One region of the Hansschlegelia sp. genome, then DNA from elsewhere that is predicted to be linked to it. Evidence: predicted binding sites of a transcription regulator. Region 1 holds the regulator's gene; each other region holds the start of a gene.
The links. Region 1 encodes LexA, which represses DNA repair genes until DNA is damaged. Its sites were predicted from a motif close to TGTTCNNNNTGTGTTCNG; they were not measured.

Region 1 (5,938 bases):
CTCGCGCTCGGGGGAGGGGTGCGGCGTCGTCTGTACGCCGCGGCGCGCCGGTGTAGCATGGGCCTGCGACCGGGGGAAAGACGCGCCGATGGCGGAGCAGCCGGGCCGGCCAAAGCGGGGCAGGGCGCGCGCAGCGGCCATTCCGGAGGATCGGGCGGCCGGTCCCGACCGCGCGGCGACGGCATGGGGCGGCGCGGCTTCCGCCCGACTGTCGGCGCTGCTCGCCGAGGAGGCGGAGGCCGGTCGACCGGCGCTCTGGCTTCCCGTCGCGTTCGGCTGCGGCGCCGCGATCTACTTCTCGGCGGGCCGCGAGCCCGAACTGTGGGCGAGCGCAGCGCCCCTCGGTCTCGGGCTCGGGCTGCTCTGGCTTGCCCGCGGCAGATTCCTCGCGCTCTGGCTCGCGCTCGGCCTGACCTTCGGCGGCGCGGGCTTTCTCGCCGGCAAGCTCGCGACGGTCCGCGCAGAAGCGCCGACGCTCGAGCGGCCGCTGCGCGGGGAGGTGGTCGGCCGCGTCCTGTTCGTCGAGCCGCGCGCGCGCGGCATGCGGCGGCTGACGATCGCGCCGGAACGGTTCATCACGCTGGCCGCGCGCGACATGCCGGCCCGCGTTCGGGTGACCGCGCGCGCAGATCCGCCGCTGGCGGCCGGCGACCGCATTGCGCTGACGGCGCTCTGGCGGCCGCCGGAGGGGCCCGTGCGCCCCGGCGGCTACGACTTCGCGCGCGTGGCCTTCTTCGAGCAGATCGGCGCGACCGGCTACGGCGCGAAGGACATCCGTATTCTGCCGGCCTCTCCGGGTGGCGTCATGTCGGACGCGGCGGCGCGGCTGGAGCGACTGCGCGCGGACCTCACCGCGCGCATCTCGGCCGCCGTGGGCGGCCCGGAAGGCGCGGTGGCGGCGGCTCTGGTCACGGGCGTGCAAGGCCCGATCCCGCCCTCGGTCTCGGACGACCTCCGCGCCGCCGGCCTCAGCCATATCCTGTCCATTTCCGGGCTGCACATGGCGCTCGTGGCCGGCACGCTGTTCTGGTTCGCGCGGGCGCTGCTCGCGCTCTCCCAGCGCGCGGCGCTCAGCCTGCCGGTCAAGGAAATCGGCGCAGCGGTGGCGCTCGCCGGGGCCACCTTCTATCTCGCGCTCTCCGGCGCGGAGGTCGCGACGCAGCGCTCCTACGTCATGATCGCGGTCGCGTTGCTCGCCGTGATGATCGGCCGGTCCGCGCTGGCGCCCCGCAACTTCGCGCTCGCCGGGCTGCTGGTGACCGCCTGGACGCCCGATGCGCTGCTTGGGCCGAGTTTTCAGATGTCCTTCGCCGCCGTGGCCGGCCTGGTGGCGTGGTTCGAGACCAGGCGTGACCTGCCTCCCGCGCCGCCGCCGGCCTCGCGCGGCGCGGCGCTCACGCGCCGCCTTCGACGCGCGGCGACGCTCGCGGTTATGACGACCCTCATCGCCGGGCTCGCGACCGCGCCGTTCGCCGCCTATCATTTCCAGCGCCTGACGCCTTACGCGTTGGCGGGCAACGCGCTCGCGGAGCCCTTAGTCGGGCTGATCGTGATGCCGGCGGCGATCGCCGGGCTGCTGTTCGCGCCCCTAGGACTGGACGCGATCTGGTGGCGTCTCATGGGCTTCGGACTCGAGGGCGTGCTCGCCGTCGCTGGAGCGGTCGCCGCCTGGCCAGGCGCCGAACGCAACGTCGTGGCGTTCGGGCCGGGCGCCCTCAGCCTCTTCGCGCTGGGGATCGCATGGCTCTGCCTCTGGCGAACGGCGCTGCGCTGGGGCGGGCTCCCGATTCTCGGGGCGGCGCTCGCGCTTGCGGCGTTTCCGGCGCGGCCGGACGTCGTGATCGACGCATCGGGTCGGGCGCTTGCGGCGCGGGCGCCGGATGGCCGGCTCGCGCTGCTCGGCGCCAGCCCGGGCCGGTTCGCCGCCAAGGTCTGGTTTGCGGCCGACGGCTCGCCTGCGCCGACGCGGGACGCCGCACGCGACGTGCGGTGCGACGCCTATGGCTGCACCGCGCCCCTCGCGGGCGGTGGCGTCGTCGCGCTGTCGTGGGACCCGAGGGGACTGGAGGAGGACTGCCGGCGGGCGGCGCTTGTCGTCACGCGCCTTGACGCGCCGGCGGCCTGCGCGGAGACGGCGGCGGTGGTTGACCGAAGAATCCTCGCAGCGACCGGCGCGCTGAGCCTCACGCGCTCCGGCGATGGCTTTTCGGGCGTCGCCGCCCTCGACCCCGCGGGCTCAAGGCCATGGACGCGCCAGCCCCCGACGCCGCCTCCGGCCGCCGCTGCGCGTCTGGCGTTCGCCCCGACGGCGCCCGTCAAGGACCTCAGGCCTCCGCCGGTCGACCCCACCGGTTCCGCCGAGGCGGAGGAGGAAGACGAGACCTCTCCGGACGATCAGTAGCGGCGGATCAGCCCGACGAGCCGTCCCTGGATGGCGACGCGGTCGGGGCCGAAGATCCGCGTTTCATAGGCGGGGTTTGCGGCTTCAAGCGCGATCGAGGCGCCGCGCTTCCGCAGCCGCTTCAAAGTGGCCTCTTCCTCGTCCACCAGCGCGACCACGATGTCGCCCGTGTCGGCGGTGTCCTGACGGCGGATGAGGACGAGGTCGCCATCCAGAATGCCGGCCTCGATCATCGAATCGCCGCGCACCTCGAGAGCGAAGTGCTCGCCGGTCGACAGCAGGTCCGGAGACACCGCGATCGTGTGGCTCCTGGTCTGGATCGCCGAGATCGGCACGCCGGCGGCGATCCGGCCCATCACCGGCACATGCACGGCCGAGCGCCGATCTTCGCCGTCGTCGTCGTTCGAAGAAGCGGGCTTGAGCCGCCCGAGATTGCCTTCGATCACGCTCGGCGAGAACCGGGGGGTCGGCCGCGTGACCGAGGGGGCCGCGGCCTCTGGCAGCTTCAGCACTTCGAGCGCGCGCGCCCGGTTCGGCAGGCGCCGGATGAAGCCGCGCTCCTCGAGAGCCATGATGAGCCGATGAATGCCCGACTTCGACTTGAGGTCGAGCGCCTCCTTCATCTCCTCGAAGGAGGGCGGCACGCCGGCCTCCTTCAGCCGCTCATGAATGAAGCGCAGAAGCTCGTACTGCTTGCGGGTCAACATGGGCGGGTCCGCGACGGTGCAAAACAAATCATGAACAGAAATCTACCTGTTCTAGATGTGTTCTGCAACAGTTAACGTTCGGTTCATGCCGGGGCGGACGTCGGGAATCCGCTCCTGCGCTTCGGCTTCAGAGCGGATGCGGCAGAGGCAGAATCATGCAGGGATCGCCCGCCCGGGCAGCGGCCGCGCCGGCCGGGCGAACGAGCAGGCATTCGGCTTCGGTGAGCCGCCGCAGCATGGACGAATCCTGCCGCGGGAAGCCAGTCGCGACGGCGACTCCATCCGGATCGAAGGTCAGGGCGGCCCGCAGATAGTCTTCGCGATGGTCGTTGGCCGGCATGTCCCGGCCAAGCCGCCCCGGGATGATCTGCGGCTCGATGTCGGCGCGCCCCGAGAGACGCCGAAGCGCGGGCATCAAGAACAGCACGGCGCAGACGATGGCCGAGACGGGATTGCCGGGAAGGCCAAGCGCCAGCATCTCGCCCCGCCGCCCGGCCATCATCGGCTTGCCGGGCCGCATCGCGATCTTCCAGAAGTCGAGCGCGACGCCGCAGGCCTCCAGCGCCGGCCGGACGAGGTCGTGGTCGCCCACGGAAGCGCCGCCGAGCGTGACGAGGACATCGGCCCTCTCGTCGATGGCGCGCTCGATGGCGGCGCGGATCGCCGCTGGATCGTCCGGCGCGACGCCGAGATCGAGCGGCAGGCCGCCTTCGCCGGTCACGGCGGCCGCGATCGCAAAGCCGTTCGATGCGAAGATCTGGTCCGGGCCAGTCTCTGCGCCGGGTAGGGCGAGTTCGTCGCCAGTGGCCAGAATCGCCACGCGCGGCCGCCGCGCGACGGGGACCGAGGCGTGGCCGAGCGCCGCGGCGAGCGCGAGATCGCGCGCCCCGAGCCGCCGGCCCTCGGGCAGCAGTGTCTCGCCGGCCGTAAAATCGAGGCCCGCCCGACGGACATGGCGGCCGACCGGGACCGCCTCGTGCGCGACCACCTCGTCGCCCTCGCGCGCGGCGTTCTCCTGGAGGAGAACCGCGTCCGCCCCCGCGGGCAGCGGAGCGCCGGTGAAGATCCGTGCGGCTTCTCCGCGGCCGATCTCGCCGCCGAAAGCCTTTCCGGCCGCGGCTTCACCGACGACGCGCAGACGCGCCGGGGCGGTCGCGACATCGGCCGAGCGCACCGCATAGCCGTCCATCGCGGAGCAATCCCATGGCGGCTGCGTCCGGAGCGCATGGAGCGGCGCGGCAAGCGTTCGGCCGAGCGCCTCGCCCAATCGAACCTGCTCGGACGGAAGCGTTTTCAGGCCCGAGATGATACGGGCGCGAGCCTCCGCGACAGGGAGAAGGCCGCTCATCCTTCGGCCCTGAAGTCTCCGGAGCGGCCGCCGGACTTGGCGAGCAGCCGCACGCCTTCGATCCGCATTCCGCGGTCGACCGCCTTCGTCATGTCGTACACCGTGAGACACGCGACGGAGACCGCGGTAAGCGCCTCCATCTCAACGCCGGTGGGGCCGGTCACCCGCGCGGTCGCGGTCACCACGACGCCCGGCAGCGTCTCGTCGGGCCTGAGATCGACCGAGACTTTCGACAGCGCCAGCGGGTGGCAGAGCGGGATCAGCTCGTGCGTCCGCTTCGCCGCCATGATGCCCGCGATCCGGGCCGTGCCGAGCACGTCGCCCTTCTTGGCGTCGCCGGCCAGGATCAGCGCCAGGGTCTCGGGGGCCATCACAATCATGCCCTCGGCCGTCGCCTCGCGCGTCGTCGCAGGCTTGTCGCCGACGTCGACCATATTGGCCTCGCCGGAGGCGGAGAGATGGGTGAGGCCGGTCTGCTCCGAGGTCACTTGGGGCTCCTGGTGAGAATTCCGGTCGCGACGTCGAACGACACGGCCGCGAAAACGCCGGCCCCGGTGAACGCGAGTCCGATCAGATAAAGGCGCGTGGCCCGGTCATAGACCGTCTTCAGCAAGCCTTCGACCGGCAGCAGCAGCGCGAGGGCGCGGATCTGAAGCAGCGCCCCGCAGAACACCGCAAAGACGGATGGAAGATCATACCAGCGCCACACGCCGGGGCTCGAGGCCCATTGCGAGAGGAAGCCGAGCGTGAAGGAGACGGTGATGCCGAAGGCCGTGATCGTGCCGTTGCGGAAGACCGCCTCGATCATGGCCTCTGCCGGGACCGGAGGCCGGGACTCTGCATCCCTCGGCTCGGCTTCCGGCTCCCTAAGCACCTGCGCCGTCATCCTTGTTCAAGAGCTTCGCGAGGAGGTCGATCTGCTCCTGCTGCTTGCCCAGCAGCACGATGATGTGCTCGTCCCGCAGCCGGTCCAGCTTCTCGTGCAGCCCCATGATCTCGATCTCCGCCTTCAGGTTGACCTCGTAGTCGCGGGCGGCGTTCTCGCGATCCTTAATCGCCTGGCGGTTCTGGCTCATCATGATCACCGGCGCCTGAAGCGCCGCGAGCATCGACAGCATGAGGTTGAGGAAGATGAACGGGTATGGGTCGAACGGCCGGGACAGCAGCCAGACATTGGCCCCGACCCACAGGGTGAGAAACACCCCAAAGCTGATGATGAAGGTCCAGGAGCCACCGAACGACGCCACATGATCGGCGAGGTTCTCTCCGAACGTCTTCTCCTCGTCGCGGAGCGCCGGATGCCGGATCAGGACGCTGCGATGCTTGGCGTGCTTCAGCACGCGCGCCTCGGCTTCGGTCAGCGTCTCGGCGCTCTTCCCGAACCAGCGCTCTGCCGCGTGGTCGAGCTCGGCGTGCCGGTCGTTCGACATAGGGCCCGCCCTGTTCCGCTCAGGACGCCGGCGGCGGCGCCAGCAGCGCGCG
Region 2 (5,938 bases), on a different contig from region 1:
ATCGGCGAATGGGTGCTGCGGACCGCCTGCAGGGAAGCCGCGCGTTGGATGCGGCCGGGCAAGGTGGCGGTCAATCTGTCGCCCGTCCAGTTCCAGCATGGCGACATCGTCGCGCTGGTCCATTCGATCCTGCTTGAGACCGGACTGGCCGCGACGCGCCTGGAGCTTGAGATCACCGAAGGCGTGCTGCTCGACAACCTGACGGGCGCGCTACAGACCCTGCGCCGGCTGAAGGCGCTCGGCGTGCAAATCGCAATGGACGATTTCGGGACCGGCTACTCCTCGCTGTCCTACCTCCAGGCGTTCCCGTTCGACCGCATCAAGATCGACGCCTCCTTCATCCGCACGCTGTCGACGAGCCCGCAGGCGAAGGCGATCGTGCGGGCGGTGGTGGCGCTCGGCGCGAGCCTCGACATGCCGATCACCGCGGAGGGCGTCGAGACGGCCGAACAGCGGGCGTTCCTGGCCGAGCTGAACTGCGAGGAGATCCAGGGCTACCTGGTCGGTCGGCCGAGCCCGGTCGTGTCGTTCGAGTCGCCCTTCGCCAAGCAGCGCATGCGCGCCGCCGGCTGAGGCGGCCCGAACCTAGACGTGCTGGCCGCCATTGATGTGGATCTCGGCGCCGGTGACGTAGGACGACATGTCGGTGCAGAGGAAGTAGATCGTCTTCGCGACCTCGTCCGGCGTGCCGAGGCGGCGCAGCGGGATCTGGTTGACCATCTTGTCGGTGCCGGGGGACAGGATCGCCGTGTCGATCTCCCCCGGCGCGATCGCGTTGACGCGCACGCCGAGCGGGCCGAAATCGGCGGCCATCTCGCGGGTCAGCGAGTTGAGCGCCGCCTTCGAAGTGGCGTAGGCCGCGCCCGCGAAGGGATGCACCCGCCCGCCCGCGATCGAGGTCACGTTGACGATCGATCCGCGGGCGGCGGTGAGTTCGTCGGCAAGGCCGCGCGCCAGCATGATGGGCGCGAAGAAGTTCACCTGAAACACCGTCTTCCAGTCGTCGAGAGCGGTGTCGATCGCGTTCAGCCGCGATCCCCCGGCCCCCTTGGGCGAAATGCCGGCGTTGTTGACGAGCGCGTGCAGCGCGCCGCCTTCGAGCCGCTCGCGCACCTCGGCGATCGCCGCGACCGTGCTGTCGACGTCCGCGAGGTCGACCTGGATATGGTCCTCCGGCCCGGCGCCCCACGGACACTCCTCCGGAAAGGCGTGGCGCGAGCAGGTGATGACGCGCCAGCCGGCCGCGGAGAACCGCTTGACGGTGGCGTGGCCGATGCCGCGGCTCGCGCCGGTCAGCAGCAGGGTCTTGCGCGGCTCGTTCGAGCCGGCCGGACGCGGCCGCGGGGTCGACGCGGGGGCGGCGCCGGGGCCCGGCCCCTGCGTCGTCGCGCTGGGCGCCGCGCTCATGGTCGGCACGGCGTCGCCCGTGCGGACGCCGGACATGGGGCAGGTGGCGGGCGGCGTGCCCGCCGGTCGGTCAGGCGTCGTCATCGCGGTCTTGGGGCCTTCATGGATAGAGGCGTGTGCGGACCCACGCGTCCGCCGCCGTCTTGCGGTGGAAGACCGCGCGGTCGTGCAGGCGGAAGGGCTGGTCGAGCCAGAACTCGATGGAGATGGGGATGATGCGATAGCCCGTCCACCAATCCGGCCTGGGGGGCTCGGCGCCGGCGAATTCGGCCTCGCGCGTCGCCACCGCCTGTTCCAGAACGGCGCGCGACGCCAGCGGCTTGGACTGCCGCGACGCCCAGGCGCCGATCCGGCTGAGTCTAGGACGGGTCGCGTAATAGGCGTCCGCCTCGGCGTCGCTGACGGGTTCGACCGGGCCGCGGACGCGGATCTGGCGGCGCAGCGACTTCCAGTGGAAAACCGCCGCCGCCCTTGGCTGCTCGGCAAGCTGCGCGCCCTTGGCGCTGCCGACATTGGTGTAGAAGACCAGCCCGCGCCGGTCGAAGCCGTTCATCAGGACGACGCGGACGTCCGGCATTCCGTCCTCGTCGACCGTCGCCAGCGCCATTGCGTTTGGGTCGTTGATCTCGGCGGCGCGAGCCTCTTCGAGCCAGGCCTCGATCACAGGGAAAGGGTCGTCGGCTGCGTGGAAGTCACCCGGCATTAACTGCTCCTGCCGTTCAATCCTGCGGCGATCAAGGAGTTCTGGAGTTTGTTGCGTAGCCTCGATCCGCCTCTGGCGACACGCGTTTCCTCTACACGAGCGTCGGCCGCGCTGCGAGCGCGACTGCTGCGCGGAGTCGTGGTTTCGGCGTTCGCTTTGCTCAGCGGCGCATGCAGCGTGACTTATCCGCTGTCCGGCGAAGCCGACGACATCAAGACCGGCAGCATCGACGCCCGCCCGGCGGCCGCCCCGCCGCGATCCGCGGACGCGGTGACCTCGGCGCCGCTCGGTCCGCCCGTGGGCGCGCAGGCGGCCGCTCCTCAGCCCGCCGCGAAGCCCGCCGCCTATGCGCCGACGGCCCCGCAGGAGCCTCCGGCGCTGACGCCGTCAGACTGGGCCTATGCGCGCGGCGCGCTCAGCATCGCCATGGCGGCCGACGCCACCAACGCCTCCGTGCCTTGGGCGAATCCCGATTCGGGCGCCTACGGGGCCTTCAGCGCCGCCGCGGGGGCGACCAACGAGAACGGTGCGACCTGCCGGCTGTTCACGGCGAGCCACAGCGCCGCCGGGCATGAGCAGCGTCTCGAAGGCACCGCCTGCCGCACCGCCGCCGGCTATTGGGAGGCGGTCGCGATCCGCACCGCCGCCAGCCGAACGCTCTGACGTCGGCCGGGAGCGTGTGACGGCGCGCCTGCGGCGACCGGACCTGTTGCATTGATGTTACAGGCGCCCACATTAAGGACGAAACGGGCCGTGCGCTAGACTGCGGCGCGCGGCTTCTCTCGAAACACGGATTCCTCGACGCGATGCGCGATCCCTATGACGTGCTCGGCGTGCCGCGTTCGGCGAGCGCCGCCGACATCAAGAAAGCCTACCGGAAGCTCGCCAAGACCTGGCACCCGGACCAGAAGCCCGACGACCCGACGGCGAAGGAGCGCTTCGCCGAGATCGGCTCGGCCTATGAGCTGCTGTCGGACGCCGAGAAGCGCGCGCAGTTCGACCGCGGCGAGATCGACGCGGAAGGCAAGCCGCGCTTCCAGGGTTTTGGGGGCGGGCAGGGCGGCCCGTGGGGCGCCGGCGCCGGCGCGAGCGGCCCGTGGGGCCAGCGCGGCCAGCGCTTCGACTATGAGTTCAGCCCCGGCGGCCCATTCGGTGGGACGCGCACGCGCTCCGGCGTCGGCGGCGACGACATACTGGATGAGCTTCTGGGCGCCTTCGGCGGCCGCCGTCCGCGCGCCGGCGCCGGTTTTGGCGGCGAGCCGCCGAAGGGCGAGGACCTGCGCGCTGAGCTGACCGTGCCGTTCCGCGATTGGGCGCGCGGCGGCAAGCAGCGCGTGCGCCTGCCGACCGGCAAGGAGCTCAACATCTCGGTGCCGGCCGGCATCGAGGAAGGCAAAACCATCCGCCTCAAGGGCCAGGGCGCGCCGAGCGGCCTCGGCGGCGAGCCGGGCGACGCGCTGATCGTCATCCGGGTCGCGCCGGATCCGGAATTCCGCGCCGAGGGCGACGACCTGCGGGTCGAGGTGCCGATCACGATCTACGAGGCGGTGCTCGGCGGGAAGGTGCGCGTGCCGACCCTCGACGGCGCCGTGGAGATGACGGTGCCGGCAGGCTCCGATGGCGGCCGCACCTTGCGGCTGCGCGGCAAGGGCATCGGCAAGAAGGGCGCGGCCGGCGATCTGCTAGTCGAGCTGAGAATCGCCCTGCCCAAAGGCGGCGACCCGCGACTCACCGCCGTCGCCCAGACGCTGAAGGACGAGGCGCCCTACGACCCGCGGGGGTGAGGGGCGGCGGTGTCAGTGCCGGCGCCGAAGGCAGAGCGGCGTGAAAATCCGCGTCGCCATCGAGCCGCCGGCGCCGACACGCGCAACAGCCTTCATGCTCGCCACACTCATGGCCCGGAAGCGTTAGGCAGCCCTCTTTCCATGAAGGCGACGCGGTGACCGGATCGCTCTCTTCAGGTCAGCGCGCGAGGCGAACGGCCACGCGTCATAGTCTCCGGCCGCTAGGAACGCCGCCGCTTCGTCAGGAGAAAGCGCGTGGAGCTGCCCCAACAGGCGGCGGATCCACGCCCCTCCCGCTCTAACCCTTTTTCTTGGGTCAGAACCGGGCCACGCGATTTTTGGCCAAATGTATTCGTCCGCGCCATCCAGGAACACGATCCAACGGATGGTCTCGCGTTTCACGTCGGGGGAAACTCTATAGCGGCCAGTTAGCTTGTGTACAGAGTAGTCATGATAAATGAGCCAAGCCGTGTCATAGATGGCCGGCACGGCTTGGTCGCTGGTCTCGGGTTCTGAGAACTCGAATTCCTCATTGGTGATTTGCCCGGAGATCAAGCGCCGGAGCGCCTGTGCTGCTTGGTCACGAGCCGGGCGGTCGATCATCAACGAAGCTCCCGCTTCGGTCGACAGGAAAACTGGGATCAATACGGACGCCAACCTAACCCACAGTCAAGGACGATCTGTGGACCCAAGGCGGATTAACCCCGCCGCTTGCGACGTCCGAATTGATGCTTTGACCGAATCTGAAAGATTGGCGGAGACGGAGGGATTCGAACCCTCGAGACCCGTTTCCAGGTCTGCTCATTTAGCAAACGAGTGCCTTCAGCCTCTCGGCCACGTCTCCGTGGCGGCAGGGGTACACGGGGCGGTTCGGGCGGTCAACGCCCGAACGCGGTCAATGGGCGGCAAGCCACTCGCGCGCCGCGCGCTGGGCCTCGGCGATCTCGGCGGCGCTCATCTCGAGCGCCAGTTCGCGTCGCATGCGGACCGCTTCGGCGACGCCGTCGCGGGCGGCGAGGTTGAACCATTTGTGCGCGGCCACACGGTCGATCGCGCCATAGCGCCCGACCGCGCAGGTCATGCCGAGCTGGAAGAACACCGCGCCGGACGCGACCGCGCCGAGCGCGCCGCATTCGATGATGTTGGACATGTCGTAGCGGGCCATCGCCTGATCCTCTGTCTTGGCCGGCCGGGCGGCCTTCCGTTCTGCACCGGCGCCGTCGAGCGCTTGTTCAGAACACTATCCGCCCCGATTTCTACTTCTCGATTAAAGCTTTACATGAATGCAATTTGAACAATTCGCAAACTGACGGTAAAAGTAAGATCCCATTCACTGCGCGACCGTTAGAGGCTCTTGGCTACACTGGCGCGGCGAAAGGAAGCATTAGCGACGACCCTTCACCCGCCGCCAACCACGCCGCGAGAATTGTCCGGCGGTCGGGAGGAGGGGCCCGGGCGCTCGCGCGCCGGCTCGGAAGGGCCGGAGCAGAACGCATTCTTCCCAAGGCGACAGAAGAGTTTCCGGCGCAGGCAAGTTAGTTCCGAGGCGAAGCAATAAATTTTTCCCTGATCTGAGCGGGGTCTTTTCTTGATCTGAGGCGTGCGCGCAGCAGATGGCGTGCGAAGCCTTCGCCGGCTGGGATCGAAAGCCTCAACCAGTCGCGCATCATCATGGGAGTTCAACAAAATGTCGAAGCTGATGAAAGCTGTGGCGTCGGGCGCCTTCGCGGCGGGGCTGGCGATCGCGCCGCTCGCGGCGATCGCTCAGGAGCAGCCCGCGCGGTCGACCGGCGACACCGACAACGCGCAGGACCAGCGCACGAACGAGCAGGTGCGCAGGACGCCGCCCATGGGGGGCTCGGAAAAGCCGACCGGTCCCAGCGGCACCAGCACGACCAGCAATGACGAGGGCGCCGGGGTCCATCCGGTGCCGCAGGCGCCGGCCGGGGCGGGTTCGGCGGCGACGTCCGGCGGCTCGGGCTCAAAGCCGATGCCCCACACCGATACGCGGAACTGACGTTTCGCTTCTCGGGTCGAGAAAAAG
Region 3 (5,938 bases), on a different contig from region 1:
CGGGCCTCCGAGGGCTCGGTGCGCGACGCGCTGTCGCTGCTCGACCAGGCGATGGCGCATGGCGAGGGTCGGGTCGAGGCCGCCGCCGTGCGCGGCATGTTGGGCCTCGCCGACCGCGCCGGCGTGCTCGATCTGTTCGAGGCGGTGATGAGCGGCGACGCGGGAACTGCGCTGGACGCCTTTCACGCCCAGCATGCGGCCGGCGCCGACCCGGCCTCCGTGCTGGCGGACCTCGCCGAGACGACGCATCTCGTCACCCGCATTAAGATCGCGCCAAAGACGGCGGACGATCCGGCGCTGAGCGAAAGCGAGCGCAATCGCGGCCGCGATTTCGCCGAGCGGCTGTCGATGCGGTCTCTCTCGCGAGCCTGGCAGATGCTACTGAAGGGCGTGCCCGAGGTGCAGGCCGCCCCGAAGCCCGCGCAGGCCGCCGACATGGTTCTGGTGCGGCTCGCTTATGTGGCCGACCTGCCGACGCCCGACGAACTGCTGCGCACGCTCTCCGAAGGCGGCCAGCCCGCGCCGCGCGATCCGGGACCGAGCGGTCCCTCAGGGGGGCCGCGCGCGCCTGAGCCGATGGCGCCCTCGCGGGGCGGGCCGGCGCTCGCCGCCGCGCGGGATTTCGCGCGTGCGCCTGAGGCCGCCCAAGCCGCGCCGCGGGCCGAGGCGCAGCCGACGGTGCGGCTGCAGCGCTTCGAGGATCTCGTCGCGCTCGCGGCGAAGAACCGCGACATCCTCATGCAGGACGCGCTGACGCGGCAGGTGCGCGTCGTGCGGTTCGAGGACGAGGTTCTGGAGTTCCAGCCGACGGCTGACGCGCCGCCTGACCTCGCCGGCGCGATCTCGAAGAAGCTGCAGGAATGGACCGGCGCGCGCTGGATGGTGGCGGTGGCCGCCGGCGACGGGGCGCCGACATTGCGTGAGCGCGCCGACGCCGAGGCCGCGGCGCGGCTTGCCGGCATCCAGGCCCACCCCCATGTCCGGGCGATCCTCGATCGCATGCCGGGCGCCGTTATCGTCGACGTGAGGCCGCGCGCGCAGGCGGCGGACGCCGAGCTTGACGCGGCGGAAAGCGACGCCCTACCTGCGGTCGAAGACGACGACGAGTTCTGACGCGGAAGGAGCGCCTATGCGCGACCTCATGGGTATGATGGCGAAGGCCAAGGAGCTCCAGCAGAAGATGCAGGACGCCCAGGCCGAACTCGAGCGCATCGAGGTCGAGGGCGCATCCGGTGGCGGCGCAGTGCGCGTGACGCTCTCAGCCAAGGGCGACCTGCGGAGCGTGAAGATCGACCCGAGCCTGCTGAAGCCCGAAGAGGCTGAGATCCTCGAAGACCTTCTGGTGGCGGCCCACGCGGACGCGCGCGGCAAGGCCGAAGCCGCCGCGCAGGAAAAGATGCAGGGCCTCACCGCCGGCCTGCCGATCCCGCCCGGGATGAAACTGTTCTGAGTTTTCTGTACCTCCCGGCCGTTGCGGGACGGACGAGCCCCTCACCCTGATGTCCCGCACCGCCGCCGGCCCCGAGATCGAGCGCCTGATCCAGCTCCTGGGCAAGCTGCCGGGCCTTGGCCCGCGTTCAGCCCGCCGGGCGGCGCTGCACCTGCTCACCCGCAAGGACAAGCTGCTTGAGCCGCTGTCGGACGCGATGCGGCTCGCATGCGAGCGCGTCACGACCTGTTCGGTCTGCGGAAACGTCGACACCCAGGATCCCTGCGCGATCTGCCGTGATCCGCGCCGCGACGGCGCGACCATCGTGGTCGTCGAGGACGTGTCCGACCTCTGGGCGCTCGAGCGCTCGGGCGCGGTGTCGGCGCGCTATCACGTGCTCGGCGGCACGCTGTCGCCGCTTGACGGCCGAGGCCCGGAGGATCTGAACCTCGCGACGCTCGCCGATCGCGCCGGGGCCGCGGAGGTGCGCGAGGTGATTCTCGCGGTGAACGCCACGGTCGAGGGACAGACCACCGCCCACTACGTCACCGATCTGCTCGCCGACGCCGACGTGAAAGTGACCCGGCTCGCCCACGGCGTGCCAGTCGGCGGAGAGCTGGACTATCTCGACGACGGCACGCTTGCGGCGGCGATCCGGAGCCGTACGACGTTCTGAGGCCGCGCCTACTCCGCCGCCTCGCGGCGCAGCGGGTTCGGCAGCGTCTCGGCCGCCGGCGCGACGCCGAGCTCCATCTGCTCAAGCCGGGCCCCGCGCCGGGAAATCTTTTCGGCCGAGATCGCGATCTGGTCGAGATCGCTGACGGTCTGGCCAAAATGCGCCTTCAGCTTCTCGACCCGCTCGCCGATGCGCCGGACGTCGTCGAGAAGCCGGCCGACCTCCGCCTGCAGCAGATGGGCTTGGTCGCGCATCGCGGCGTCGCGCGTCAGCCCCTGCACGACCTGAACGGCCAGCATCAGCAGCGAGGGAGACACGATCAGCACACGCGCCCGGTGGGCGCGCGCCACCACATCCTCGAAGCGCTCGGCGAGCTCGGCGTGGATCTGCTCCGACGGCACGAACAGCAGCGCGACGTCCTGGGTCTCCCCCGGCAGCAGATATTTGGCGGCGACGTCCGCGACATGCTTGCCGACGTCGCCGCGCACCCGCGCCTCAGCGGCCTTCTGGGCGTCCGCCCCGTCGGCCGCGCGCAGCCTTTCGAAACCTTCGAGCGGGAACTTCGCGTCGATCACGAGCGGACGGTCGTCTCCGGGCAGCCGGATCAGCGCGTCAGGCCTGACGCCCGTCGAGAGCTGCGCCTGGAAGGCGCAGGCTGAGGGCGGCAGCGCATCCTTGAGAATGGCCTCCATACGGCCCTGCCCGAACGCGCCGCGGGCCGGCTTGTTGGCGAGGATCGCCTTGAGGTCCGTCACCTGACCGGCGAGCGCGCCGATGCTCGCGCCTGCGGCGTCGATCACCGCGAGCCGCGCCTCGAGCCGCGCGAGCTGTTCGGCGGTCGCCTGCCCGTTCGCCGCCAAGCCGTCGCCGACCCGCGCGCCGACGGCGTCGAGCCGCTCCGCCACGCCGCGCGCGAGGTCGGCCTGCCGCGCGCCGAGCGCGGAAGCGAACGCCTGCAGCCGCCCCACCGCCTCGGACTGCATCCGCTCGACGGCGGCGAGCCGGCGATCGGCCTCCTCGGCGCGGAACGCAGCCTCGCGGGCCTCGGCCCGCCGAGCGGCTCCGGCGCGCAACAGCGTGATCAGCAGCAGGCACAAGGCGGCCACCGCAGCGGCGCCAAGCCCCGCCAGCGCTTCGCCGGAGGTCACGGCGCGGCCACCGAGGACAAAGAGGACCTGATCAGTCATGGCAGTCCTTGTAAGCAGAACAAATAATGAACATGTTGACGTACAGGACGCAAGGTCCTATCGGCGGTCTCTGACCTTCCGCACGCACCTATGTTGAGACATGGCAGTCGCGCCGCTCGTTTATCTGCCCGACCCGAAGCTCAGGCTCGTGAGCGCCCCCGTGGCGCAAAGCGACGCCGAGGTGAAGGCGCTCGTCCAATCGATGTTCGACACGATGTACGATTCGGCCGGCATCGGGCTCGCGGCGATCCAGATCGGCGTGCAGAAGCGCGTCGTGACGATTGATCTCGCCGGGCAGGACGAGGAGCCGCAGCCGCTCGTGCTGATCAACCCGGAGATCGTCGAAGCCTCGACGGAGCGCCAGGTCTACGACGAGGGCTGTCTCTCCATTCCGGAGTATTTCGAGGAGGTGGAGCGGCCGGCCCGGGTGACGGTGCGCTATCTCGACCTCGAGGCGCGGCCGCAGGAACTTCAGGCCGACGGCCTGCTCGCGGTGTGCGTCCAGCATGAGATCGACCATCTGAACGGCGTGCTGTTCATCGACTACATCTCGCGCCTCAAGCGCGACCGCGTGACGCGCAAGTTCGAGAAGGCGCGGGCGTTGGGCGAACTGCCGTCGTTCCCGAAGCGGGAGCGCGATCGGCGCGAGCCAGAGCCGGTCGCGTCCTGAGCGGGGCCTTGCGAGCGGGCGCGGTGGAATGACGCTGCGGCTCGTCTTCATGGGCACGCCGGACTTCGCCGTGCCGACGCTTTCGGAACTCGTGGGTCAGGGCCATGAGATCGCCGCGGTCTATACGCGCGCGCCGAAGGCGGCGGGTCGTCGCGGCATGGATCTGACCAAGACGCCGGTTCATCGCTTCGCCGAGAGCCTCAATCTTCCCGTCTACACGCCGCGAACGCTGCGCGACCCGCAGACGCTCGAAGCGTTCGCCGCGCATGAGGCGGACGCCGCGGTGGTGGTCGCCTACGGGCTGCTCCTGCCGAAGGCGGCGCTGGACGCGCCCCGGCTCGGCTGCCTCAACCTGCACGCCTCCCTGCTGCCGCGCTGGCGCGGCGCGGCGCCGATCCAGCGCGCGGTGATGGCCGGCGACGCAGAGACGGGCGTCATGGTCATGCGGATGGAGGAAGGGCTCGACACCGGACCGGTCGCGGCTGCCGAGCGCGTCGCGATTGGTCCGGACGAAACGGCCGGCGAACTGCACGACCGGCTCCGCGCGCTTGGCGCCGACCTGATGGGTCGCGCGATCGGCGGGCTGGAGCGCGGCAGCCTCGTCTTCCGGCCGCAGGGCCAGGACGGCGTCACCTATGCGGCCAAGATCGACAAGACCGAGGCGCGCATCGACTGGAGCCGCCCGGCCGCCATCGTGCACAATCAGATACGCGGGCTGTCGCCCTTTCCGGGCGCGTGGTTCGAACTCGCCGGTCCCCGTGGCCCGGAGCGCGTCAAGGTCCTCCGCTCGACCCGCGCCGAAGGCGCAGGCGCGCCGGGCGACCTCATCGACGACCGGCTGACGGTCGCCTGCGGGGAGGGCGCGGTGCGGCTTCTGCTGCTGCAGCGCGCCGGCAAGGCCCCGGTCGACGCGGGCGCCTTCCTGAACGGCGCCCGGCTCGATGCAGGCGTGCGGCTCGGCTGACGCGCGATGCCACGCTACCGCTTGATCGTCGAGTATGACGGCCGGCCCTTCGTCGGTTGGCAGCGCCAGGCGAACGGCTCGTCCGTGCAGGGGGCCCTCGAGACCGCGATCGCCGCGTTCACGGGGGAGTCTGTAAGCGTCAAGGGCGCCGGGCGCACCGACGCCGGCGTTCATGCTTCCGGGCAGGTGGCGCATGTCGACCTGTCACGCAGGGTCCGGCCGGACGTGCTGCGCGACGCCACGAACGCGCATCTGCGACCGCAGCCGGCGGCCGTCTTGGAGGCGTCAGAGGTCTCGGAGGCGTTTGACGCCCGATTCTCGGCGATCCGCCGGCACTACGTCTATCGAATCGTCGACCGGCGGCCCCCGCTGACGCTCGATCTCGGTCGCGCCTGGCGCGTTCCCAAGCCGCTCGACGTCGCGGCGATGGACGCGGCCGCAAAGCGGCTTCTCGGCAGGCACGATTTCACCACGTTCCGCTCCGCAGCCTGCCAGGCCTCGAGTCCGATGCGCACGCTCGACCGCCTCGACGTCGAGCGCTCAGGGAATGCGGTTTTGATCAGCACGAACGCGCGTTCGTTCCTGCACAATCAGGTGCGGTCCATGGCGGGTTCGCTCGTCCAGGTCGGCCTCGGTCGATGGACCGCAGACGAGCTGGCGGCCGCGCTCGCTCGGGCGGATCGGACCGCCTGCGGCCCGGTCGCGCCGCCCGACGGGCTAACGCTCGTGCAGGTGGATTACCCGGCGGATCATCCGGACGCCGGCCAGGGCCCCGCGGCCTAGCGCGCCTTCGCCGTCGGTCGGCATTCGGCGTTGATCTTGTCGAGGGCAGCCGAAATGCCCGCGAGCGAATAGCTCTGCGTCGCCGGCCGGCCACGCGCCGGAACCGCTTTGACCGTCATGTCCTTGCGGCCCTCTCGCATCGCGTTCACCAGCGCCTGCTGCTCCTCGTTGGAGCTCATGAAGGCGCCGTCGCCCCGCACGAACAGCGTAAACTTGGCGTCGTCGACAC
Region 4 (5,938 bases), on a different contig from region 1:
CAAGGGCCAGCTGACGGCGACGCAGCCGTCGTGTCCCGGCCGCCTGAGCCGACCTTCCCCGGCATAGAGGACGGCATTGGCGGGCTGCGGATCGCGACGCTCGGAGGCCACTTCGCGACCGGTGGAGAACCGGAGGCGTTCGAGGCCGTGCGGATCGTCGCGCGGGCGCTTGGCGCCGAACGGTCGATCGAGTTCCCCGAGGCTGCGCGCGCCCGCGCCGCAGCCTTCGTCATCACCGCCGCCGAGGGATCGGCGCTGCATCTCGAGCGGCTCCGGAGCCGGCCGCAGGACTTCGATCCCGCAGTACGGACCCGGCTGATCGCCGGCGCGGCGGTTCCGGCGGCCTTCCTCGCGCAGGCGCATCGCTTCCGGCGCTGGTTCGCGGACGCCGTCGCCAAGGTCTTCGAGGACGTTGACGTCGTGCTGGCGCCGGCGACGCCGTGCCGGGCGCCGCGGCTTGGCCAGACCACCTTCGAGCTGAACGGCGAGACCGTGCTGGTGCGCCCCAATCTAGGCTTCTACACGCAGCCGATCTCCTTCATCGGCCTGCCGGCCGCCTGCGTTCCGGTATGGCTCGACGACGGACTGCCGCTCGGCGTGCAGATCATTGCGGCGCCCTGGCGCGAGGACCACGTCCTTCGGGTGGCGCGCGCGCTTGAACGCGCAGGGGTCGTGGCCGCTCGCACCGCCAGGCTCGCCTGAGGCTTACGCCTCCTCGACGTAGCGCCGGCGCAGATGCGCCTTGAATAGCGCCGGATCAAGCGCCCGCCCCGTCGACTGCGTGAGCAGGTCATCGGTCTCGAGCAGCGACGCCTGCGCGTGGATGTTGGCGCGCAGCCAGCCGAGCAGTGGCGTGAAATCGCCCCGCTCTATCGCCGGCGAAATGTCCGGAACCGCGCGCCGGGCGGCGTCGAACAGCTGCGCCGCAGTCAGGGCGCCGAGCGTGTAGGTCGGGAAATAGCCCCAGCCGCCACTCGGCCAGTGGATGTCCTGGAGACACCCGACCCGATCGTTCGGCGGCGTCAGGCCGAGCAGCTCCTTCATCTGCACGTTCCAGGCGCCGGGCAGTTCCGCGAGCGGCAGATCGTCGGCGATCAGCGCCTTCTCCAGCCGGTAGCGCAGGATGACATGAGCCGGATAAGTCACCTCGTCGGCGTCGACGCGGATGAAGCCCGGCGCCACGCGGGTGTAGCGACGCCACACCGCGTCGGGCTCCCAGCCGGGCCCCGAGCCGCCGAAGGCGTCGCGCATGATCGGCGCCGCGAAGCGGACGAACTCGCGGCTTCGGCACGCCTGCATTTCGACCAGCAGCGACTGACTCTCGTGGAGACTCATGCCGCGGGCGTGGCCGACCGGCTGGCTCATCCAGCCCTGGGGCCGGCCCTGCTCGTAGAGCGCGTGGCCGGTCTCATGCAGGACACCCATGAGAGCGCTCGAGAAATCATCTTCGTCATATCGCGTGGTGATCCGCACGTCGTCATCGGCGCCGCCGCAGAACGGATGCGTCGACACGTCGAGCCGGCCGCGGTCGAAGTCGTAGCCGAGCGCCTCCATCATCCTGAGGCCGAGCGCGCGCTGCGTCTCGACCGGGAACGGCCCCTGCGGCTCCGGATCGGCCGGCCGTCGCGCCTGCGCGGCCAGGACCTCGTCGAGAAAGCCCGGCAGGAAAGCCGCGAGCTCGTCGAACAGCGCGTCGATCTTCTCCGAGCGGCCGCCGGGCTCGTAATCGTTGAGCAGGGCGTCGTAGGGAGACAGACCGAGTTTCTCGCCCTTCGCCCGCCCGATCTCCCGCTGCAGCCGAAGCACCTCGGAGAGGTGGGGCAACAGCCCGACGAAGTCCGAATCCTGCCGCGCCTGCCGCCACGCCATCTCGCATGTCGAAACAGCTTTGCTGGAGGCCTCCACCAGATCAGCCGGCAAGGCGGTCTCCGCAGTCCAAAGCCGTCTGATCTCGCGCAGATTTGCGCGCTCCCAAGGGCCTAGCCCGCCATCGGCCTCTGCGTCGTCGAGCCAGTCGCCGATGCGCGGGTCGGTCGCCATATCGTGCCGCAGAACCTGGAGCAGCGCGACGCTCTCGGCGCGCCGCGGGGCTGCGCCCTTCGGCATGACGGCGGCGTTGTCCCAGTGGAGGATGCCCAGCGCGTTGGAAAGCGCGGCGATCCGGCCGTGATGGGCGGAGAGCTCGGAATAGGCTGTCATCGAAGTCCCGCAGGGGAGGAAAGGCCAGGCTGGTATCGCAGAGCGTCGCGCCCGACGTCCAGCCGCGCCTCAGGCGGCGGAGGCGTCTTCGGCCGGCGGCTCCCAGCCGAACACGCTGCGCCCGCCATAGTCCGGCGAGCGACGCCGCTCTTCGGCCACGAACGCTTCTAGCGAGGGTCCCGTCGCGTAACGCTCGGCCCGCCGGGCCTGCTCGTCGAGCCGCCTGATCGCCCCGAGTTCATCTTCGCGCCCGAGCTTGGCCTTCCGGACGGCAGACTTCAGCACGTCGATCGTCTGGTCATAGACCTTGAGCGGCACCGGGAATGGCTGGCGGTCCTTGCCGCCATGCGCCAGCGAGAAGCGCGCCGGGTCGCTGAACCGGCAGGGCGCGCCGTGCACCACCTCCGCCACCATGGCGAGCGCCTCGACCGTGCGGGCGCCGACGCCAGGCACCAGCAGGAGTTCGCGGAAATCGGTCGGGCCACGCTCGGCCGCAGCAGCCAGCGCGCCGTGCAGTCTTCGTATGTTCACGTCGCCCGGGCGCACGTCGTGATGCGCCGGCATGACGAGGTGCGGCAGCAGCGGCTGGGCCTGCTCGCGCGGCGCGGCCGCTGCCGGCTCAAGCCGGGAGAGCTCCGCGACGATCTTTTCCGGCGGCAGCGCCCGCAGCAGCTCGAGCTGGCCGCGGCGCGAAGCCTCGGCGCGGCGGTCGGTGAGGTTCACGATCTCTCCGCGGCGCGGGCCTTCGATCGCGGCGTGCGGCTGATCGACAAAGTCCTTCAGCCCTTCGGAAAGCCAGTGATAGCGCCGCGCCTGGCGGGAGCCGCCGTTCATGCCCTGCTGGACGACTGTCCAACGCCCGTCATCGGTGACGACAAAGCCGTGCAGGTAGAGATCGAAGCCGTCCTGGACCGCGGCGCTGTCGACCTTTGCGACCAGCCGGCTCGCTTGCGCGAGCGCAGCGCCATCGAAACCGACCCTGTCGCCGATCGCGATGAGCTCGGGCGGCGTTAGCCTCGATTGCCTGCCGCGGCCGCCGCAGACATGGACGCCGAGTTCGCCCGCAAGAGGCGCAAGGCCCCGCTTGAGCGCGCCGATCACGCTCGTCGTGACGCCCGAGGAGTGCCAGTCCATCCCCATCACGGCTCCGAAGGACTGGAACCAGAACGGATGGGCCAGACGGTGCAGCAGCTCATCCCGGCCATAGTGGAGGATGATCGCCTCCGACACCACCGCGCCGAGCCGCGTCATGCGCTCGCCGAGCCAGCGCGGCACGCGTCCGCCATGCAGCGGCAGATCGGCGCTTCCGGCGCGTCGGGCCACGGCGTCTCCTCACATCCAAGTTCCGCAAACGTTCTAGCACGCACGCCTCCGCCGCGTCTCGATTCGGGCGCGCGGCGATGCGGCGGAACCCACAGCGCGGGCGGCCGTTTTGCTCAGTTGCACAACGGAGTTCGAGCTTTATGGCCGCGCGGGTGTTCTGGAAGGGCTATCTGAAGCTCTCGCTCGTGACCTGCCCGGTCGCGATGACGCCGGCGACGACCGAGAGCGAGCGGGTGCGCTTCCACACGCTGAACCGCAAGACCGGGCACCGGGTCGCCAGCCACTATGTCGACGCCGCCACCGGCAAGCCGGTCGAGCCGGGCAGCGAGGTGAAGGGCTACGAGCGCGGCGAGAATGAGTTCGTCATGCTCGAGGATGACGAGCTCGACGCCGTGGCGCTCGAGAGCACCCATACGATCGACATCGAGACCTTTGCACCGCGCGAGTCGATAGGCTGGATCTGGTACGACCGACCGCACTACCTCACGCCGAATGACGAGGTCGGGGAGGAGGCCTTCGCGGTCATTCGGGAGGCGATGGCGGCGACCGATGTGGTCGGCATCTCCCGTCTCGTGATGTATCGCCGAGAGCGCGCGGTTCTGCTGGAGCCGCGCGGCAAGGGCATCGTGCTGTGGACGCTGCGATATGGCGACGAGGTGCGGGACGAGTCGGACTACTTCCCCGAGAAGCCTCAGAAGGTCGAGCCGAAGGCGCTCTCGCTCGTCGAGAAACTCATAGACGAGCGGACCACCGAGTGGTCGCCCCAGATGGTGAGCGACCCGGTGCAGGCGAGCCTGCTCGATCTGATCGCGTCCAAGAAGAAGGGCCGGAAAAAGGCTGTGCGTCCAAAGGCCGAGGCCGCCGAGGCGCCGGCCGGCAACGTGGTCAACATCATGGAGGCGCTGCGTAAAAGCCTCGCCGCGGAAGGCAAGGGCTCGCGGCGCTAGGCGGCTCGCCTGGGCTTTGCCTTGGGTCTTGCGGAGCCGCCTTCCACCGGCAGCGGCTTCGCGGCCGCCCTGAAATCCGCCCAAGGATCGGCTGCGAGCGACGCCAGCCGGGTGGGGGCGTTGTCGACCGTGAAGTAAGCGGGACCGATCGCCGGCCCGAGTTCGCTCCAGTTGAGCGGCATCGAGACCGCCGCCCCCGGCCGGGCGCGGGTGGAGTAGGGCGCGACGGCGGTCGCGCCGCGGCCGTTGCGCAGATAGTCGACCAGGATCTTGCCCTTGCGCTTCGCTTTGGTGACGGTCGCGACATACCGGTCTGGCTCGTCGGCGGCCATCGAGTCGGCGAGCGCCTTGGTGAAGGGCTTTACGACGTCCCAGCCGGCCTGCGGCTTCAGGGGCGAGACGACGTGCAGGCCTTTTCCGCCGGACGTCTTCACGAAAGCCGCGAGTCCAGCGGCCTCGAGCCGCCGTTTCACCTCGAAGGCTGCCGAGATGATCTCTTCCCAGGAGACATTCTCCCCTGGGTCCAGGTCCATGATGATCATGTCCGGCGTTTCGAGCGCCGCGACCGTGGAGCCCCAGGGGTGGATCTCCAGCACGCCGCCCTGGACGAGGCCGATCAGCCCGTCCCGGTCATTGATCATGACGAGCGGCTCGTCGGACTTGTCCTTGGGATCGTCGAACACGCCGATCGCGCGGTTCATGCCTTTCCAGCGATGCTTCTGGAAGAAGCACTGGTCCGTCACGCCTCCGGGACAGCGCAGCAGCGAAAGCGGTCGTCCAACGATGAAGGGGGCCATGCGCGGCCAAACCTCCATGTAATAGTCGGCGAGACCCTGCTTGGTGACGCCGACGTCCGGCCAGTACACACGGTCCGGATGGGTGAGGGTGACGGAGGAGGCGCGCTGCGGCGTCTTCCCCTCCGGCGCGTCCGTCTCGCGGACGACCTCTGCGGCCGGCTTGTCCTCGCGTAGTCCACGGAAGGCGGCGTGACGGAGATGCCGATCGGCGGTCCAGGCGCGGAACTCGATCTCCGCCACCAGCTCTGGTTTCACATAATGGACCTGCCGGGCTTCGTCAGCCGTCAGGCGGTCGGCGAACGGCGATGACTTCTGCTCGATCGCCTCGAGGCGCTTCAGAAGGTCTTCGGCGACCTTCACGGTGAAGCCAGTGCCCACACGGCCGACATGGCGGAGCTTGTCGCCCTCGAAGGCGCCGAGCACAAGCGAGCCGATCGCGCGGCGGGAGGTGCTGGAGGGCGTGAAGCCGCCGATCACGAACTCCTGCCGGTCGGAGCATTTGGACTTGATCCAGGTCTTGCCGCGGCCGGAGCGATAGGGCGCATCCGCCTGCTTGGAGACCACGCCTTCGAGGCTCAGGCGGCAGGCGTGCTGCAGCACCAGATCGCCGTTCTCCGGAAAATGCTCGGAGAACCGCACCAGACCGGCGTCCTGCCCGATCAGCTGCGCGAG

Region 2: the regulator LexA is predicted to act here: its motif matches at 5,174-5,191, upstream of VM780_RS09810 (sel1 repeat family protein).
Region 3: the regulator LexA is predicted to act here: its motif matches at 3,308-3,325, upstream of VM780_RS13430 (DNA recombination protein RmuC).
Region 4: the regulator LexA is predicted to act here: its motif matches at 3,541-3,558, upstream of VM780_RS15210 (DUF763 domain-containing protein).

The regions. Positions count from the first base shown of each region.
Region 1 is NZ_DATLJK010000004.1:49,548-55,485, forward strand. It holds gene VM780_RS01660 (ComEC/Rec2 family competence protein) at 89-2,401, shown strand; gene lexA (transcriptional repressor LexA) at 2,395-3,108, opposite strand; gene glp (gephyrin-like molybdotransferase Glp) at 3,236-4,456, opposite strand; gene moaC (cyclic pyranopterin monophosphate synthase MoaC) at 4,453-4,944, opposite strand; gene VM780_RS01680 (hypothetical protein) at 4,941-5,264, opposite strand; gene VM780_RS01685 (DUF1003 domain-containing protein) at 5,323-5,886, opposite strand; gene trpC (indole-3-glycerol phosphate synthase TrpC) at 5,906-5,938, opposite strand, start outside.
Region 2 is NZ_DATLJK010000014.1:65,995-71,932, forward strand. It holds gene VM780_RS09775 (bifunctional diguanylate cyclase/phosphodiesterase) at 1-573, shown strand, start outside; gene VM780_RS09780 (SDR family oxidoreductase) at 586-1,491, opposite strand; gene pdxH (pyridoxamine 5'-phosphate oxidase) at 1,508-2,110, opposite strand; gene VM780_RS09790 (RT0821/Lpp0805 family surface protein) at 2,288-2,773, shown strand; gene VM780_RS09795 (J domain-containing protein) at 2,917-3,894, shown strand; gene VM780_RS09800 (hypothetical protein) at 4,018-4,497, opposite strand; tRNA gene VM780_RS09805 (tRNA-Ser) at 4,647-4,738, opposite strand; gene VM780_RS09810 (sel1 repeat family protein) at 4,790-5,059, opposite strand; gene VM780_RS09815 (hypothetical protein) at 5,582-5,911, shown strand.
Region 3 is NZ_DATLJK010000015.1:312,151-318,088, reverse strand. It holds gene VM780_RS13445 (DNA polymerase III subunit gamma/tau) at 1-1,113, shown strand, start outside; gene VM780_RS13440 (YbaB/EbfC family nucleoid-associated protein) at 1,130-1,450, shown strand; gene recR (recombination mediator RecR) at 1,500-2,105, shown strand; gene VM780_RS13430 (DNA recombination protein RmuC) at 2,114-3,292, opposite strand; gene def (peptide deformylase) at 3,393-3,962, shown strand; gene fmt (methionyl-tRNA formyltransferase) at 3,991-4,926, shown strand; gene truA (tRNA pseudouridine(38-40) synthase TruA) at 4,933-5,709, shown strand; gene VM780_RS13410 (invasion associated locus B family protein) at 5,706-5,938, opposite strand, start outside.
Region 4 is NZ_DATLJK010000016.1:5,512-11,449, forward strand. It holds gene VM780_RS15200 (AtzE family amidohydrolase) at 1-702, shown strand, start outside; gene VM780_RS15205 (carboxypeptidase M32) at 706-2,199, opposite strand; gene VM780_RS15210 (DUF763 domain-containing protein) at 2,269-3,522, opposite strand; gene VM780_RS15215 (Ku protein) at 3,663-4,469, shown strand; gene ligD (DNA ligase D) at 4,466-5,938, opposite strand, start outside.